Rhodovastum atsumiense: one gene and its partner. The protein of the gene in region 1 interacts with the protein of each later gene in a pairwise test. Links are inferred from orthologs where the notes say so. Each region holds a gene or a part of one and is shown on either strand. Other genes may lie near its edges. The genes, in order: def and NBY65_RS14235.

Region 1 (8,289 bases):
GACGCGATTGGGATCGAGGTTCCCGCCATCCGCATCCAGCAGGCTTTCCGGCGGGGCTTCCAGCAGGCGCGGGGCGAAACGCTCGCGGATCAATCCGCCCTGGCCGTAGCGACCATTGGAGTTGAAGCCGTAGCCGACCACGCGCCTGCCGTCGCGCACCACGTCGGTGACCACGGCGACAAGACTGGTCGTCATCTTCGAAAAATCGATATAGGCGTTGCGGATCGGCGAGGCGATCGGACGCGTCACCTCGCGGATGTCGACGATACGGACCATGGCTGTTTCCTCCGTCGCGGCGCCGCACTCTGGCGCGTGCGCCGGTCCCATGCCAGCGCGCGGCGCGCTACATTCCGGTACGTGAACGGAGGCGGGAAAACCGGGTGAAGGCCCTTCCAGGTTCCTCGCGCGCTGCGCAGCCGGGACTGCGTGCCGGTGCGCAACAACCGCTCCCGGAGCCCGTTTCCCTTGACGCCGCCGTCGCGGATACCCATACATGGGGTGCGCGCCCTGATGTGGTTTCGTGCGCTGCCCGCCCGTGCGTGTCCCTGGCAATATGCAGGGATCGGGCGCACCCCCAGGTAGCCCGCTTTTCCCAAACGAATGCGCCGGTCCGCGATCCTGCCGATCGTGATGACGCGTCCGCCGCGCGACCACCGCGTGGCGTGGCGACGCGTCGATGTGAAAGAGACCTGATGACCGACTTCTCCACCTTCGGCCTGTCCCCCGCCCTGCTCAAGGCGCTGGCGACCGAGGGTTATACGACCCCTACCCCGATCCAGGCGCAGGCGATCCCGCAGGTGCTGGCCGGGCACGACGTCCAGGGCATCGCCCAGACCGGCACCGGCAAGACCGCTGCCTTCGCGCTGCCCATCCTGCACCGCCTTGCCGCTTCGGGTGCCCGTCCGGCGCCGAAGACCTGCCGCGCCCTGATCCTCGCGCCCACGCGCGAGCTTGCCGGGCAGATCGCCGACAACGTGCGGGCCTATGCCCGCCACACCGGGCTGCGCGTGGCGCTGATGTTCGGCGGCGTGCCCAAGCTGCGCCAGGCCCGCGCCATCGCCGGCGGCGTCGACGTGCTGGTCGCCACCCCGGGCCGCCTGCTTGACCATGTCGGCGACCGCGCCCTGCGCCTCGATGCGGTCGAGGTGCTGGTGCTGGACGAGGCCGACCATATGCTCGACCTCGGCTTCATCGTGCCGATCCGGCGGATCGCCGCGATGCTCCCGACCGGGCGCCAGACCCTGCTGTTCACCGCCACCATGCCGCCCGAGATCGCCAAGCTGGCTTCCGGCCTGCTGCGCGACCCGGTCCGGGTGTCCGTCGCCCCGATTTCCACCCCGGCCGAGCGTATCGCCCAGCACGTGCTGTTCGTCGAGCAGACCGCCAAGCGGTCGGCGCTGCGCAACCTGCTGGCCCGGGCGGGGGAGGGGCGCACATTGGTGTTCACCCGTACCAAGCACGGCGCCGATCGCGTGGTGAAGGACCTCGACGCGCATGGCATCGAGGCAGTCGCCATCCATGGCAACAAGAGCCAGGGCCAGCGCGAGCGGGCGCTGGGCGCGTTCCGGGCGGGCGTCACCCGCGTGCTGGTGGCGACCGACATCGCCGCCCGCGGCATCGACGTGGACGGGGTGACCCACGTGGTCAATTTCGACCTGCCGAACGTTCCGGAAAGCTATGTGCACCGGATCGGCCGCACGGCGCGCGCCGGTGCGTCAGGCGTGGCGATCAGCCTGTGCGGGCCGGACGAGCGGCCCTACCTGCGCGATATCGAGAAGCTGATGCGCATCAAGGTGCCGGTGCTGCAGGCGGCATAACGGCGAGGCTTTGCCCCGCACCCGACCAGGAGGCTTCGCCTCCTGGACCTCCACCAAGGGCCTTTGGCCCTTGGAACCCATTCTTTTCAGTGCACCAGGGTCGCCAGCATCTCGTGCTGATGCACGGCGGCGATGGCGAGGTTGCGGTCGCCGGCCACGGCCATGGGCGTGCCGTCCGCGGCGTGGATGGCATAGGCGGTGCTGCCGTTCATCATCACCGGTTTGACGTAGGCGATCTGAGAGACGCCGAGCTTGGCGAGCTGGTCGGTGGTCAGATGGCGGATATCGATGGGCTCAGGCGAGGCAGCATTCAAATTTTCGGCCGAATCAATGGTCATTTTCTGTCTCCTGTGGGTTCGGCGCCCCCTTCTGCAGCAACGCCGCAACCCTTGATCGGGTTCGGGCCGTCAGTCCTCGCGTGGGCCCGTCACCACGGCACCGCCGCCATTTCCGGCCCGGCGGATCTGGATGGTCTTCACCCGGCTTTCCGGTTGCGGCCGTGCGAGGTCGATGTGCAGCAGGCCGTTGTCGAGCCAGGCACCGCGGACCTCGATGCCCTCGGCCATGACGAAGGCGCGCTGGAACTGCCGGGCGGCGATGCCGCGGTGCAGGAACACGCGCCCCTGGCTGTCGTCCGATTGGCGTCCGCGGATCACCAGCTGGTTGTCTTCCTGCGTGATCTGCAGGTCGTCCATGGTGAAGCCGGCGACGGCGAGGGTGATGCGCAGGCCGGTCGGGCTGATCTGCTCGATATTGTAGGGCGGGTACCCGTCGGACGAGGATTTCGACGCCCGTTCGAGCATCTGCTCGAGGTGATCGAACCCCAGGAACATCGGGGAAGTGAATACGCGCGTCGTCAAGTTCAGGCCTCCTCGTGAGAGCGAAGCAGTGGCCGGGCCCCGTTCGCGGCAACCCGTCGTGACGTATTTTGGCAGCGCTCCGCTGCGATGCAAGCCCCGTGGGCGTTGATCCGGCGGCTGGGCGACGCTACATCGGCGGCATGAGTGATCCCGTCACCGAAGCTTCACCTGCCCCTGTCCTGGATGAGATCGAGACCCTGCCCATCCTGGTCGCGCCGCATCCGGTGCTGAAGGCGCGCGCGCGCCCGGTGACGGAGGCCGACCATGGCGAGGTCCAGGCCCTGATCGCGCGCATGTTCGAGACGATGTACCGGGCGCCGGGCATCGGGCTGGCGGCGCCGCAGGTCGGGGTGGGGCTGCGCATGGCCATCATCGACCTGCAGCGCGACAACCGGCGCACCCCGATCGTGCTGATCAATCCCGAAGTGGTCGCCGAGAGCGACGCCCTGGCCACCCGGGAAGAAGGCTGCCTGTCGCTGCCCGGCCAGTATGCCCAGGTCACCCGCCCGGCGCTGGTGCGCGTCCGCTACACCGACGAGACCGGGGCGCGGCGGGAAATCGAGGGGCAGGACCTGCTGGGCGCCTGCCTGCAGCACGAGATCGACCATCTCGACGGCGTGCTGTTCGTCGACCACCTTTCCGTGCTCAGGCGCAACATCATCATGCGCCGGCTCGTCAAGGAGCAGCGGCAGAAGGCGAAGTAGCCGTGCGACTGGCTTTCATGGGCAGCCCGGATTTCGCCGTGCCGGCGCTGCGGGCGCTGCACGCGGCCGGGCACGAGATCGTGGCGGTCTATTGCCAGCCACCGCGCCCGGCCGGCCGCGGCCATGCCGTGCATCCCTGCCCGGTGCATGCGGCGGCGGAGGCGCTCGGGCTGCCTGTGCGCACGCCGGCGCGGCTGCGCAAGGACACCGCCGAGCATGCGGCGTTCGCGGCGCTCGGGCTGGATGCGGCGGTGGTGGCGGCCTATGGGCTGATCATCCCCGATCCCATGCTGGTGGCACCGCGCCGCGGTTGCATCAACATCCATGCCAGCCTGTTGCCGCGCTGGCGCGGCGCCGCCCCGATCCAGGCGGCGCTGCTCGCCGGCGACACCGAGACCGGGGTCACCATCATGCAGGTCGATTCCGGGCTCGACACCGGGCCGATGCTGCTGCGCGGGTCAGTGCCGATCACGCCCGCCACCACCACCCCCGAGTTGCACGACGCCCTGGCCGAGCTGGGGGCGCAACTGGTCCTGCGTGCGCTGGACGAGGCGCCGGAACCGGTGCCCCAGCCCGCCGAGGGCGCCACCTATGCCGCCAAGCTCACGCGCGAGGACGGGAAGCTCGACTGGACGCAGGACGTGGCGGTGCTGGAGCGGCGCGTGCGCGCGCTCAATCCCTGGCCGGGCACCTTCACCCTGCTGGACGGCGCCCCGCTGAAGGTGCTGGCGGCGCGGCCGGAAGCGGGGGCGGGGGAGCCCGGAACGGTGCTCGACGAGGCGTTGCTGGTCGCCTGCGGGTCCGGCGCGCTGCGGCTGCTGCGCGTGCAGGCGCCCGGTCGCGGCGCCATGGATGCGGCCGCCTTCCTGCGGGGACGCCGGATCGCGGCGGGCACCAGGCTGGGCTGATGCCTCGCTACGCGCTGCTGCTGGAGTACGACGGTACCGGGTTCGTCGGCTGGCAGATGCAGGCACAGGGCCTGTCGCTGCAGGCCGTGCTGGAACAGGCCGCCTCCCGGCTGGCCGGCGGCGCGCCGGTGCCGAGCGTGGTGGCCGGGCGCACCGATGCGGGCGTGCATGCCGAAGGGCAGGTGGCGCAGATCGACCTGCCCGCTGCCTTCCCGCCGGATCGGCTGCGGGATGCGCTGAATTTCCACATGAAGCCGCATCGGCTGGTGGTGCTGCGGGCGGCGCTGGCACCGGAGGGCTGGAACGCTCGTTTCTCGGCTGTCGGGCGGGGCTATCGCTACCGCATCCTCAACCGCCGGCCGCGGCCGGGGCTGCTGGAGGGGCGGGTCTGGCATGTCGAGCGCGACCTCGACGTGCCGGCGATGGCGGCGGCGGCGCGGCTGCTGCTCGGCCGGCACGATTTCTCCTCCTTCCGTGCCGCCGCCTGTCAGGCCAGGAGCCCGTTGCGCACGCTGGACCGGCTGGAAGTGACGCGGCAGGGCGAGCTGGTGGAGATCGTGGCGGAGGCGCGCAGCTTCCTGCATCACCAGGTGCGCAACATGACCGGCACGCTGAAGCTGGTGGGCGAGGGGCGCTGGCCGGTCGGACGGGTAGCCGAGGCACTGGCGGCGCGGGACCGCCGGGCCGCCGGCCCGACCGCCCCGCCCGAGGGGCTGGCGCTGACACGGGTGCGCTACGATCCGGATCCGTTCACGACGACGGTCGTTGATATTCCGGAACGGGAACCTGTCTGCGGATCCTGACGGGCGGGATCAGCGAATCGATTCGGTAAAGCCGAGCAGGAACAACCCGAGCGTGAAATCGGTGGCCACCAGCAGGGCCGCCGTGAAGCCGGGCACGGCGAGCGACAGGCGGGTGGCGTACCATTCCAGCCACAGCGCCCAGCCCATCGCCGCCAGCCACAGGGTCTGCGCCACCAGGGGCGGCACGTGCAGCAGCTCCGGCACGATGGCGCCGGTCAGGATCAGGTACTGGACGACGTTGCACCAGTTCCAGGCGGTGATGAAGATCGGCCAGCGATGGTCCCGCCCCAGGCTGGCGGCCATCACGTGCGAGAGCAGCGCGAAGCCGACCCAGCCGACCACGTAGCCCAGCAGGTCGAGCACCAGCGCCTGGCCGGGCTGGTCCGGCATCGGCACCCGCCCCTGCGCCCAGTCCAGCAGGTGCAGGCAGAGGAAGGCCGGCAGGCACAGCACCGCCGCCCAGAAGCTGCGGGCGGCGACGGTCATTTCGTCTTCCGGCGGGGCGGCGATCAACTGCAGGCCCTCGGCCCGTCCCCGCGCCAGCAGCAGGGCGCCGTGCAGCGCCGTGCCCCACGACCCGGCCATTACGCCGGGGGCAGGGCCTGCAGCCCCGCGATCACGCGTGGGCCGAGAAACAGCAGCGCCGCCCCCAGGTTCACCGCCAGCACCAGCAGCACCGCCCGTCCCCAGGACAGCCGCAGCCCGACCCGTGCCACGAAGGCATCGAGCACGAAGCCATAGATGGCGACCGCCAGCAGCCCCAGCCCTACCGCGCCGCGTTGCGTCAGGCCCATGGTGCCGAACAGGCCGATCAGCAGCAGCGACGTGCTGAGCGCGAGCAGCATCGCCCAGCGCGACCAGTTGAAGGCGGTGGCGTAGCGCAGCCATTCCGCCTCGCGCCGCCACAGCCGCGCCAGCAGGTGCGACAGCACGGGCGGGGTCAGCAGCGCCACCAGCGTGCCGAGCAGCCCGGCCAGGGCGTCGACGCCGGCCCCGGAGACCATGCCGAGCACGCCGCCCACCAGCGGAAAGGCAACCAGCGGGGCGAGGCTGTTGAGGAAGCACTGGCGGCTGTCGCCGAACTGCTCCATGCCGCCGGCCCGCAGCAGGGCCAGTTGCAGGATGCCGCGCATGACGCTGCGCCGTTGCGGCAGGGAGGCAGTCATGTCAGCACCGTGTCCAGCAGGTGACGATAGACACGGGCGAGCTGGCGCAGGTCCTCGACCGGCACGCGCTCGTCCACCTGGTGCATGGTGCTGCCGACCAGGCCGAACTCGGCGACCGGGCAGAGCCGGGAGATGAAGCGCGCATCCGAGGTGCCGCCGCCGGTGTCGAGCTGCGGCTCGAGGCCGGTGACGCCGTGGACCGCCGCCTGCAGCCGCTCCAGCAGCGGGCCGGGCGCGGTGAGGAAGCTTTCGCCGCTGACCGCCACCTCCAGCTCGAACTGCCCGGCATGTTGCGCCAGCACCGCCCGCAGCCAGGCGGTGAGCGTGGCGCCGCTGTGGCGGTCGTTGAAGCGGATGTTCAGCGCGGCGCGGGCGATGGCGGGAATGACGTTGGTGGCGGGGTTGCCGACGTCGATGCTGGTGACCTGCAGGCTGGAGGGCTCGAACCAGTCGCTGCCGGCATCCAGCGGCGCCGCGGTCAGCGCCGAGAGCACGTGCACCAGCCGGTGCACCGGATTGTCGGCCCGGTGCGGATAGGCGACGTGGCCCTGCCGGCCATGCACGGCGATGCGCGCGTTCAGGCTGCCGCGGCGGCCGATCTTGATCATCTCGCCCAGCCGGGCCGGGTTGGTGGGCTCGCCGACGACGCAGAAATCGGGCACCTGCCCGGCTTCCGCCATCCATTCCAGCACGCGCGCCGTGCCGTCGATCGCGACCCCTTCCTCGTCGCCGGTGATCAGCAGGCTGATCGAGCCGCGCGGCGGGCCATCCGCGAGATGCCCGGCGCAGGCGGCCACGAAGGCGGCGACCGCCCCCTTCATGTCGCAGGCGCCGCGGCCATAGAGCATGCCATCGCGCACGGTGCCGTCGAACGGCCCGGCGGACCAGCCGGCATCACCCGCCGGCACCACGTCGGTGTGTCCGGCGAAGCAGAGATGCGGGCCGGCGGTGCCGATGCGGGCGAACAGGTTCTCGATCTCGCCGAAGCGCAGGCGGGTGACGGTGAAGCCCAACCGTTCCAGCGTCTCGGCGAGCACGGCCTGGGCGCCCGCATCCGCCGGCGTCACCGAGGCGCAGCGGATCAGCGCCTGGGCGAGCGGCAGCGGGTCGTGCAGCGGGGCGGGGGTCAATCGCGCAGCAATTCGTTGATGGAGGTCTTCGCCCGCGTGCCTTCGTCCACGCGCTTGACGATGACGGCGCAGGCAAGCGAGGGGCCCGGCGAGCCGTCCGGCAGCGGCTTGCCCGGCAGGTTGCCCGGCACCACCACCGAATAGGCGGGCACGCGGCCGACGAACACCTCGCCGGTGTTGCGGTCGATGATCTTGGTGCTGGCGCTGATGAACACGCCCATCGCCAGCACCGAGCCGCGCTCGACGATGACGCCCTCGACCACCTCGGAGCGGGCGCCGATGAAGCAATCGTCCTCGATGATGGTGGGGGCGGCCTGCAGCGGCTCCAGCACGCCGCCGATGCCGACGCCGCCGGAGAGATGGCAGTTCTTGCCGATCTGCGCGCAACTGCCGACGGTGGCCCAGGTATCGATCATGGTGCCGCGATCGACATAGGCGCCGACATTGACGAAGCAGGGCATCAGCACGACGCCCGGGGCGATGTAGGCGCTGCGGCGCACCACCGCGCCCGGCACGGCCCGGAAGCCGCCCTGGCGGAAGCGGGCGGCATCCCAGCCGCTGAACTTCATCGGCACCTTGTCCCAGACCGGCGCGCCGCCGGCGCCGTGCACCAGCGCGCTGTCATTGATCCGGAACGACAGCAGCACCGCCTTCTTGAGCCATTCGTTGACGCGCCAGCCCCCCTCATTGTGCCCGGCGGGCGTGGCGACGCGCGCCTCGCCCCAGTCCAGCAGCGCCAGGGCCTGCTCGATCGCGCGGCGTGGCTCACCGGTGGTGGCGGGGGTGAGCGTCTCCCGGCGCTCCCAAAGCTGTTCGATGGTCTGGCGGAGCGGATGGTCGGACATGGCAGGTGCACTCTCGCTGGAACAGGCCACACGCATGCCGCGTGCCGGCCGACGGT
Region 2 (8,328 bases), 1.6 Mb from region 1 along the record:
CGAGGCGGCCGGGGGTCGGGTGGCTGGAGCGGTAGAGCTTGCCGGGGATGACCTCGGCGAAATTGTCCCAAACTGCCCGGAACACGGCGTGGTCGGCGAGCAGGCTGTCGGCCCAGACCGAAAGGGCTGGCTGGTTCATGCGGCGGGGGCGGGGCCGGTGAGGGCCCCGCCAGCTGGTCCGGTCAGCCGCCCTCGCGTTCGGTGATCAGCAGCTTGATGTCGCCGATCGCCTTCGCGGGGTTGAGCCCTTTCGGGCAGGTCTGGGTGCAGTTGAAGATAGTGTGGCAGCGATACAGCTTGAACGGGTCCTTCAGCGCGTCGAGGCGTTCGCCGGTCGCTTCGTCACGGCTGTCGGAGATGAAGCGGTACGCCGCCAGCAGGGTGGCCGGGCCGAGGTAGCGGTCGCCGTTCCACCAGTAGCTCGGGCAGGAAGTGGTGCAGCAGAAGCACAGGATGCATTCCCACAGCCCGTCCAGCTTGGCGCGTTCCTCGCGGCTCTGCAGGCGCTCGGCGTCGGGCGGGGGCGGGCTGTCGGTCTTCAGCCAGGGCTCGACGCTGCGCAACTGCGCGTAGGCGAGCGAGAGGTCCGGCACCAGGTCCTTGACCACCGGCATGTGCGGCAGCGGGTTGATCTTCACCTCGCCCTGCACGTCCGCGATCGGCTTGAGGCAGGCGAGCGTGTTCAGCCCGTCGATGTTCACCGCGCAGGAGCCGCAGATGCCTTCGCGGCAGGAGCGGCGGAAGGTCAGGGTCGGGTCGACCTCGTTCTTGATCTTGATCAGCGCGTCCAGGACCATCGGGCCGCACTTGTCCAGATCGACCTCGTAGGTGTCCATGCGCGGGTTGCCGCCGGTGTCGGGGTCCCAGCGGTAGATCTGGAACTTCTTCACCCGGCGGGCGTCGGGGGATGCCTTCCACGTCTTGCCCTTCTTCGGCTGGCTGCCGGCGGGAAGGGCAAAGAAAACCTTCTTGGTCTCGACCATTCTCGTGGGATCCTTGCCGCTCAGTAGACGCGCTTCTGCGGGGGAATGACCGACACTTCGTTGGTCAGCGTCTGCATCTTCACCGGGCGGTAGTCGAGGCGGACGTTGCCGGCGTCGTCACACCAGGCCAGCGTGTGCTTCATCCAGTTCTTGTCGTCGCGCTCGGGGAAGTCGTCATGCGCCTGCGCGCCACGGCTTTCCTTGCGGGCTTCCGCGCCGGTCATGGTGGTGGCGGCGTTGCCCATCAGGTTCTGCAGTTCCAACGCTTCCATCAGGTCGGAATTCCAGATCAGCGACCGGTCGGACACGTGGATGTCCGAAAGCCCGGCCCAGACCTTCTTCATCTTCTCCACGCCTTGGGTCAGGCTCTCGCTGTTGCGGAACACCGCGGCGTGGGCCTGCATCGTGCGCTGCAGTTCCAGGCGCAGGTCAGCGACCTTGGTGCCGCCCTTGGCGTGGCGCGCGCTGTCCAGCCGGTCGAGCGCGTACTCGCCCGCGCGCGCGGGCAGCGGCGCCTGCGAGGTGCCCGGCCGGATGGTCTCGGCGGCGCGGTGCGCGGCGGCGCGGCCGAACACGACCAGGTCGAGCAGCGAGTTGGTGCCGAGGCGGTTGGCGCCGTGCACCGAGACGCAGGCGGCCTCGCCCACGGCCATCAGCCCGGGGACGACCGCGTCGGGATTGTCCTTGGTCGGCCGCAGCACCTCGGTGTGTACGTTGGTGGGGATGCCGCCCATGTTGTAGTGCACGGTCGGCAGCACCGGGATCGGCTCCTTGGTGACGTCGACGCCCGCGAACACCCGCGCCGTTTCCGAAATGCCCGGCAGGCGTTCGTGCAGGATGTCGGCGCCAAGGTGCTCCAGGTGCAGCAGGATGTGGTCCTTGTGCGGACCGCAGCCGCGCCCGGCGTTGATCTCCAGCGTCATGGACCGCGATACCACGTCGCGCGAGGCGAGGTCCTTCGCGGTCGGCGCGTAGCGCTCCATGAAGCGCTCGCCTTCGCTGTTGGTCAGGTAGCCGCCCTCGCCGCGGGCGCCCTCGGTGATCAGGCAGCCGGCGGGGAAGATGCCGGTCGGATGGAACTGCACGAATTCCATGTCCTGGCAGGGCAGGCCGGCGCGCAGCACCATGGCGTTGCCGTCGCCGGTGCAGGTATGGGCCGAGGTGCAGGACAGGTAGGCCCGCCCGTAGCCGCCGGTGGCCAGCACCACGGTTTGGGCGCGGAAGCGGTGGATGGTGCCGTCTTCAAGGTTCCAGGCGACCACGCCGCGGCAGGCGCCGTCCTCGTCCATGATCAGGTCGAGGGCGAAATACTCGACGAAGAACTCGACGTCGTGCTTCAGCGACTGCTGGTACAGCGTGTGCAGGATGGCGTGGCCGGTGCGGTCGGCGGCGGCGCAGGCGCGCATGGCCGGCGCCTTGCCGAAATTGGTCATGTGGCCGCCGAAGGGGCGCTGGTAGATGCGCCCGTCCTCGGTGCGGCTGAACGGCACGCCGTAATGCTCCAGCTCGTAGACTGCCGGGATGGCCTCGCGGCACATGTATTCGATGGCGTCCTGGTCGCCGAGCCAGTCCGACCCCTTGACGGTGTCGTACATGTGCCAGCGCCAGTCGTCCTCGCCCATGTTGCCCAGCGCCGCGCCGATGCCGCCCTGGGCGGCCACGGTATGGCTGCGGGTGGGGAAGACCTTGGTGATGCAGGCCGTCTTCAGGCCCGCCGCGCCGATGCCGAAGGTCGCGCGCAGGCCGGCCCCGCCGGCGCCGACCACCACCACGTCATAGGTGTGGTCGATGACGTTGTAGGCACCGAGGGAAGGCTTGGTGATCGCGTTCATCTCTGATCCGTTCAAATGCAGCGCAGCGCCGCAGGCCGCGAGGTCATCCGGTGATGGCGAGCTTCAGCACGGCGATCGTCGCTGCCAGTCCCAGCAGCAGCGAGGCGGCCTTGACCGCCAGGATCACCGGCGTGCGGATCACGTCGGTATGGATGTAGTCTTCGCAGACGACCTGCACGCCCAGATGCAAGTGCTCGAAGGTCAGCACGATCAGGGTCAGCAGCAGCGTGGCGTTGATGATGTTGCCTGCCCAGGCCCGCACCTCGGCATAGGGCTGTCCGGTCAGGTGCGCGAGCGACCAGATGAACCACAATGTCAGCGGCACCAGCGCAATGGAGGTCAGGCGCTGTATCCACCAGTGATCGAAACCCGATTTCGCCGATCCCAGGCCGCGGGCGCGGCCGAGGAAAGTGCGCATCGTGTCGACTTTGAGTCCCTTGGGGTCGGCCATGACGGGGATTCCTCGGGCGCTGTCAGGTAAGGGCGATGAACCAGGTGAGCAGCGTCAGCCCTGCGCTCGCGCCGAGGATCACGGCGCGGGAGCGCTCCACCGACGGCAGGTCGTACATCTTGCCGGCGTCCCAGATCAGGTGCCGGATGCCGACGCACCAGTGGTACCAGAGTGCGAAGGTCCAGCCGAACAGCGCAAGGTAGCCGATCGGGGAGCGCGCCACGCGGGAGAACGTTGCGTAGGCGGCCTCGCCGCTCGCCGCGGCGACCAGGAACCACACCATGATGATGGTGCCGACTGCGATCGCGCAGCCGGTGACCCGGTGGGAGACGGACATCACCATGTCGAAGTTGAAGAACACCGACAGGTGGCCCGACATCGGGCGTTGGACCAGGCGGCCATCGCTGGTGCGCCCGACATATTGCGCTTCGCGTATGTCCCTCATCGGGTTTCTCTCCTTTTTCGGGCGGCGCCCCAGGCCGCAGTCAGCGCCCTGGTCCGCGCGCTGCACCGTCCGTTGCGTCCCGCCATACTCCGGCGCACCCGGTGGGTCAACGCGGCGACGAAGAAGGAATGGAGCTGCAAGGGAACAATCGGCCGGGCGGGCGGCGGCCGAACGCGAAAGGCGCAACCAGGCTCCCGCAGCTCATGCGCGAACGCGTGCTGCGGCGCAACGATTCTTGTCGTTGCGCCGCAGCACGTCCGTCATGATCTCCGTGGGCGGATCCGCCCGCCGCGCTGCCGGCGCGGCGGGGCGTCAGGCCGCCCGCTTCTTCAGCAGCCCCTGCGCGATCAGCGTCTCGGCGATCTGCACCGCGTTCAGCGCCGCGCCCTTGCGCAGGTTGTCGCTGACGCACCAGAAGGCCAGGCCGTTCTCCACCGTCGGATCCTGGCGGATGCGGCTGACATAGGTGGCGTCCTCGCCCTGGCATTCCAGCGGGGTGATGTAGCCGCCGTCCTCGCGCTGATCGAGCACGACCACGCCCGGCGCGTCACGCAGCGCGTCGCGCGCGGCCTCGACGCTGATCGGCCGCTCACATTCGATGTAGACGGCCTCGGAATGGCCGATGAACACCGGCACGCGCACGCAGGTGGCGATCACCTTGATGTCGGGATCGAGAATCTTCCGCGTCTCGACGGTCATCTTCCACTCTTCCTTGGTGGCGCCGTCGGACATGAACTTGTCGATGTGCGGAATGCAGTTGAAGGCGATCTGCTTGGTGAACTGCTCGGGCTTGATCGGGTCGTTGACGTAGGTCGCCTTGGTCTGGGCGAACAGCTCGTCCATGCCTTCCTTGCCCGCGCCCGACACCGACTGGTAGGTCGAGACCACCACACGCCTGATGCCGAACTGGTCGTGCAGCGGCTTCAGCGCCACTACCATCTGGATGGTCGAGCAGTTCGGGTTGGCGATGATGCCGCGTGGGATCCGCTGCAGCGCCTGCGGGTTCACTTCCGGCACCACCAGCGGCACATCCGGTTCCATGCGAAACTGGCTGGTGTTGTCGATGACGACACACCCCGCCGCCGCCGCGCGCGGCGCATGCACGGCCGAGACCGAGGCACCTGGGCTGAACAGCCCGATGTCCCAGCCGGCGAAGTCGAACTTGTCGAGGTTCTGGACCTTCAGGACCTGGTCGTTGCCGAAGCTGACCTCCTGGCCGGCGGAACGGCCGGAGGCAACAGCGGCGACTTCCGTAGTGGGAAACTTTCGCTCGGCCAGGGTTTTCAGCATCTCGCGCCCGACCGCCCCGGTGGCGCCGACGACCGCGACTCTGTAACCCATTGCTTCTGCTCCGTTTCCCGGCTCGCCCCGATTGGCGGCACGATCTTTAAAGGGTTAGCGAATTCCGCCGCCGCGCGGCAAGCCCGCAGAGCGGGGAACAGGGCTGCAGCAGAATCGCTATTGCGAGTCATTTGCAGCAACATGTATTGCTGTGCGTGCCACCGCAGCCGGATCGCCCGCGACATGTATGTCTGCATCTGCAACGCCCTCACCCATGCCGACGTCGCGCACGCGACCACGGTGCACGGCGCGTCCCGGCCCGGTGAGGTGTTCCATGCGTGCAAATGCCGCGCCAAATGCGGCACCTGCGTCTCCGTGCTGCGGGAGCTGGTGCAGCAGGCACTCGACGCCACGGTGACGCCGTCCGCCACGCCGGAGCCGGCCGGGGACGCCGCCGCCCCGCTGCCCGCCGCCGCCTGAGCGGGCTGCGGCCGGGTTCCAGGCCCGGATCGCCCGCATCGTCTTGTGCCCGCTCGCGCAACAGGCGTTGAGTGCGGCCGGTCGCGCCCCTAGGCTCGCCTCTGCCGCGACGGAGATGGAGTCGGGTCGTGACGCGCGATGTCCTGGCTGCCGCCCCCTCTCGCGTGCCCACCACAGGGGATGACCGCGCATGCTTCGCGATCCGAAAGTCGTCGAACATCTGAATACGCAGCTCACCAACGAGCTGACCGCGATCAATCAATATTTCCTGCATGCCCGCACGCTGCAGCACTGGGGTGTCACCCTGCTCGGCAAGCACGAATACAACGAATCGATCGAGGAGATGCGGCACGCCGACTGGCTGATCGACCGCATCCTCTTTCTCGACGGCCTGCCCAACGTGCAGCGCCTCAATCCCGTCCGGGTCGGCCAGACCGTTCAGGAAATCCTCCAGGCCGACCGCGCGCTCGAGGAGAAGGCCATGGACGACCTGCGCGAGGGGATCGCCTACTGCGAGAGCGTGCGTGACTACGTCTCGCGCGACCTGCTGCGCCGCATCCTCGACAACGAAGAGGAGCATGTCGACTTCCTCGACGCCCAGGACGACCTGATCCGCCAGATCGGCATCGAGCGCTACATCCAGCTCAACGCCGCCCCCGCCCCGGACCAGAAGTAGTCATTACCTCCCTCCTTGGCGAAGCCGCGGCGCTCGGGCAGTCTCTGCCCGGGCGCAACGGTGCCGGGCGGCATCCGCGCGCGCACACCGGAGATCCGGCACGCCCCGCAGGCGCGTCCGGATGTCCCAAGCAAAGCAAGGGGGGAAACGCCATGCTCGAAACCCAGCCCCAGCCCGAACCGCAGTCACAACAGTCGCAAGCGCAGCCGCAATCCCCGCCCCAGGCCCGGGCGCCCCGCTTCGGCTCGGCCGAGATCACGGCGCTGTCGCATCTCTATCGGGGCGAACTGTATCGCAGCACCATGTGGCGCAACCGCCTGGATGCTACCACCAACTGGGCGGTGGTCTCGACCGGGATCGCGCTGTCGCTGACCTTCAGCCACGAGACCGCCTCGCCGCTGCCACTGGTCCTGGTCGGTCTGCTGGTGGCGGTGTTCCTGCGCATCGAGGCCCGCCGCTACCGCTTCTTCGATTTCTGGCGGGTGCGGGCGCATATCCTGGAAACCCAGTTCTTCGGCCCGATCCTGCTCGGCCAGGGCGTGCAGATCGACAACCACTGGAACGAGATCCTCTACCAGGACTACCAGGCGCCCCGCCTGCACATCACCTTCGCCGATGCGCTGGGACGGCGGCTGCGCAAGAACTATGGCTGGATCTTCATCATCCAGGCGGTGGCCTATGTCGGCAAGCTGGTGATCCATCCCACGCCGATCGCCTCGGTCGGCGACCTGTGGGCGCGCGCCGCCATCGGGCCGATTCCCGGTCCGGTGGTGCTGCTCTGCGGCCTGCTGTTCCATGGAGGCCTGCTCGTCATCGCGGTGGTGACGCTGCGCGGAGGGCGGGGACGGGGACGGTCCCGGGAACAGCCGACGGTCGACCGCGTGCTCGAACTGGCGCGGCGGGCGGCCTGAACCGGGCCACGCGGGCCAGCAGCACCACCGGCACCAGCCCCGCCGCGACGATCGCCAGCGCCGCCACCGCCCCGTCCTCGTAGGTGCCGCGCACCGCCTCGCCATAGAGCGCGGTGGCCAGCGTCTCCAGGTTCAGCGGCCGCAGCAGCAGGGTCGCCGGCAGCTCCTTCATTGCGTCGATGAACACCAGCAGCGCGGCGGCGGGCAGGGCGGGGGCCAGCAGGGGCAGGTGGATGCGCGCGAACAGCGTGAAGCTGCGCGCGCCGAGGCTGCGGGCGCAGATGTCCATCTCGCGGCCGAGGGTCGCATACGCCGCGTCCACCGCGCCCACGGGAATGGCCAGGAAGCGCACGAGATAGGCCAGCACCACCGCCGCCACCGAGCCCGACAGCACCGGTGCGGCGGCCAGCGGCCAGGTCGCCTGCAGCAGCGTATCCACCCCGCCCAGCGCCACCACCAGCCCGACCGCGATCACCCCGCCCGGCATGGCATAGCCCAGCATGGCCAGCAGCAGCGGGAAGCGGCCATGCCCGATCCGCGCGCAGAACGCCACCAGCAGGGCGCCGAGCAGCGTTGCCGCGGCCGCCAGCGCGGCCAGCAGCGCGCTCGCCCCGGTCCAGGCGGCCAGTTCCGCCGGCAGGCCGTGGGCGGCGACGCGCGTCCAACTCGACCACGCCAGATGCGCCGCCGGGGCGGCGAAGCCCAGGCCCACCGGCACCGCGCAGGCCAGCGTCGCCGCGGCCCCCGGCAGGCCACGCAGGCGCACGGGCGCAGGGGGGCGGCTGCCGGGGGCGGCCGCCGCAGCCCGCCGGCCCCAGCGTTCCAGGGCCATCACCCCGGCCACCAGCAGCAGCAGCGCCAGGGCCAGTTGCGCCGCGCCTTCCAGCGAGGACCGGGTGAGCCAGGTGACCGAGATCGCCACCGTCAGCGTCCGCACCCCGAGGAATTCACTCGCGCCGATGTCGTTCAGCGCCTCCAGCAGTGCCAGGCTGATACCGACCGCGATCGCCGGCCGGGCCATCGGCAGCCCCACCCGCCACAGCAGCATCGATCCGGAGGCGCCCAGGCTGCGCGCCGCGTTCATCAGCTCGGCGCCCTGGCTGGCCAGGGCGATGCGGACGTTGAGGTAGACATAGGGGTAGAGCACGCCGCCGAGCAGCAGCACGCAGCCCCCGGTCGAGCGCAGGTCCGGCAGCAGCGGGCCATGCCCGGACCCTCCCCACAGCGTGCGCAGCGCCGCCTGTACCGGACCCGCTGGGTGCAGCAGGT

The links.
Region 2: the proteins of def (region 1) and NBY65_RS14235 interact in binary tests that used the Escherichia coli proteins (3 or more experiments, as listed by UniProt). The link is inferred for Rhodovastum atsumiense from one-to-one orthologs.

What each region holds. Positions count from the first base shown.
Region 1 is NZ_OW485601.1:1,514,085-1,522,373, reverse strand. What follows is about bases 1,649-4,599. They hold def (peptide deformylase), read left to right. Parts: upstream 1,649-2,817; coding sequence 2,818-3,381; downstream 3,382-4,599. Other genes in these bases: truA (tRNA pseudouridine(38-40) synthase TruA), read left to right, coding at 4,289-4,599; fmt (methionyl-tRNA formyltransferase), read left to right, coding at 3,384-4,289; NBY65_RS06770 (Hsp20 family protein), read right to left, coding at 2,225-2,677; NBY65_RS06775 (DUF1150 family protein), read right to left, coding at 1,904-2,155; NBY65_RS06780 (DEAD/DEAH box helicase), read left to right, coding at 1,649-1,817. Also shown: NBY65_RS06785 (mandelate racemase/muconate lactonizing enzyme family protein), read right to left, coding at 1-276; more of NBY65_RS06780, read left to right, coding at 693-1,648; more of truA, read left to right, coding at 4,600-5,092; NBY65_RS06750 (hypothetical protein), read right to left, coding at 5,102-5,677; NBY65_RS06745 (hypothetical protein), read right to left, coding at 5,677-6,258; dapE (succinyl-diaminopimelate desuccinylase), read right to left, coding at 6,255-7,388; dapD (2,3,4,5-tetrahydropyridine-2,6-dicarboxylate N-succinyltransferase), read right to left, coding at 7,385-8,233. UniProt on the Escherichia coli protein: Removes the formyl group from the N-terminal Met of newly synthesized proteins. Requires at least a dipeptide for an efficient rate of reaction. N-terminal L-methionine is a prerequisite for activity but the enzyme has broad specificity at other positions.
Region 2 is NZ_OW485601.1:3,133,973-3,142,300, forward strand. What follows is about bases 3,039-6,028. They hold NBY65_RS14235 (aspartate-semialdehyde dehydrogenase), read right to left. Parts: upstream 5,053-6,028; coding sequence 4,024-5,052; downstream 3,039-4,023. Other genes in these bases: sdhD (succinate dehydrogenase, hydrophobic membrane anchor protein), read right to left, coding at 3,039-3,266; sdhC (succinate dehydrogenase, cytochrome b556 subunit), read right to left, coding at 3,289-3,711; NBY65_RS14240 ((2Fe-2S)-binding protein), read left to right, coding at 5,236-5,472; bfr (bacterioferritin), read left to right, coding at 5,663-6,028. Also shown: NBY65_RS14210 (phosphatase domain-containing protein), read right to left, coding at 1-139; NBY65_RS14215 (succinate dehydrogenase iron-sulfur subunit), read right to left, coding at 183-983; sdhA (succinate dehydrogenase flavoprotein subunit), read right to left, coding at 1,004-2,815; more of sdhD, read right to left, coding at 2,859-3,038; more of bfr, read left to right, coding at 6,029-6,148; NBY65_RS14250 (DUF2270 domain-containing protein), read left to right, coding at 6,301-7,059; NBY65_RS14255 (ABC transporter permease), read right to left, coding at 6,959-8,328.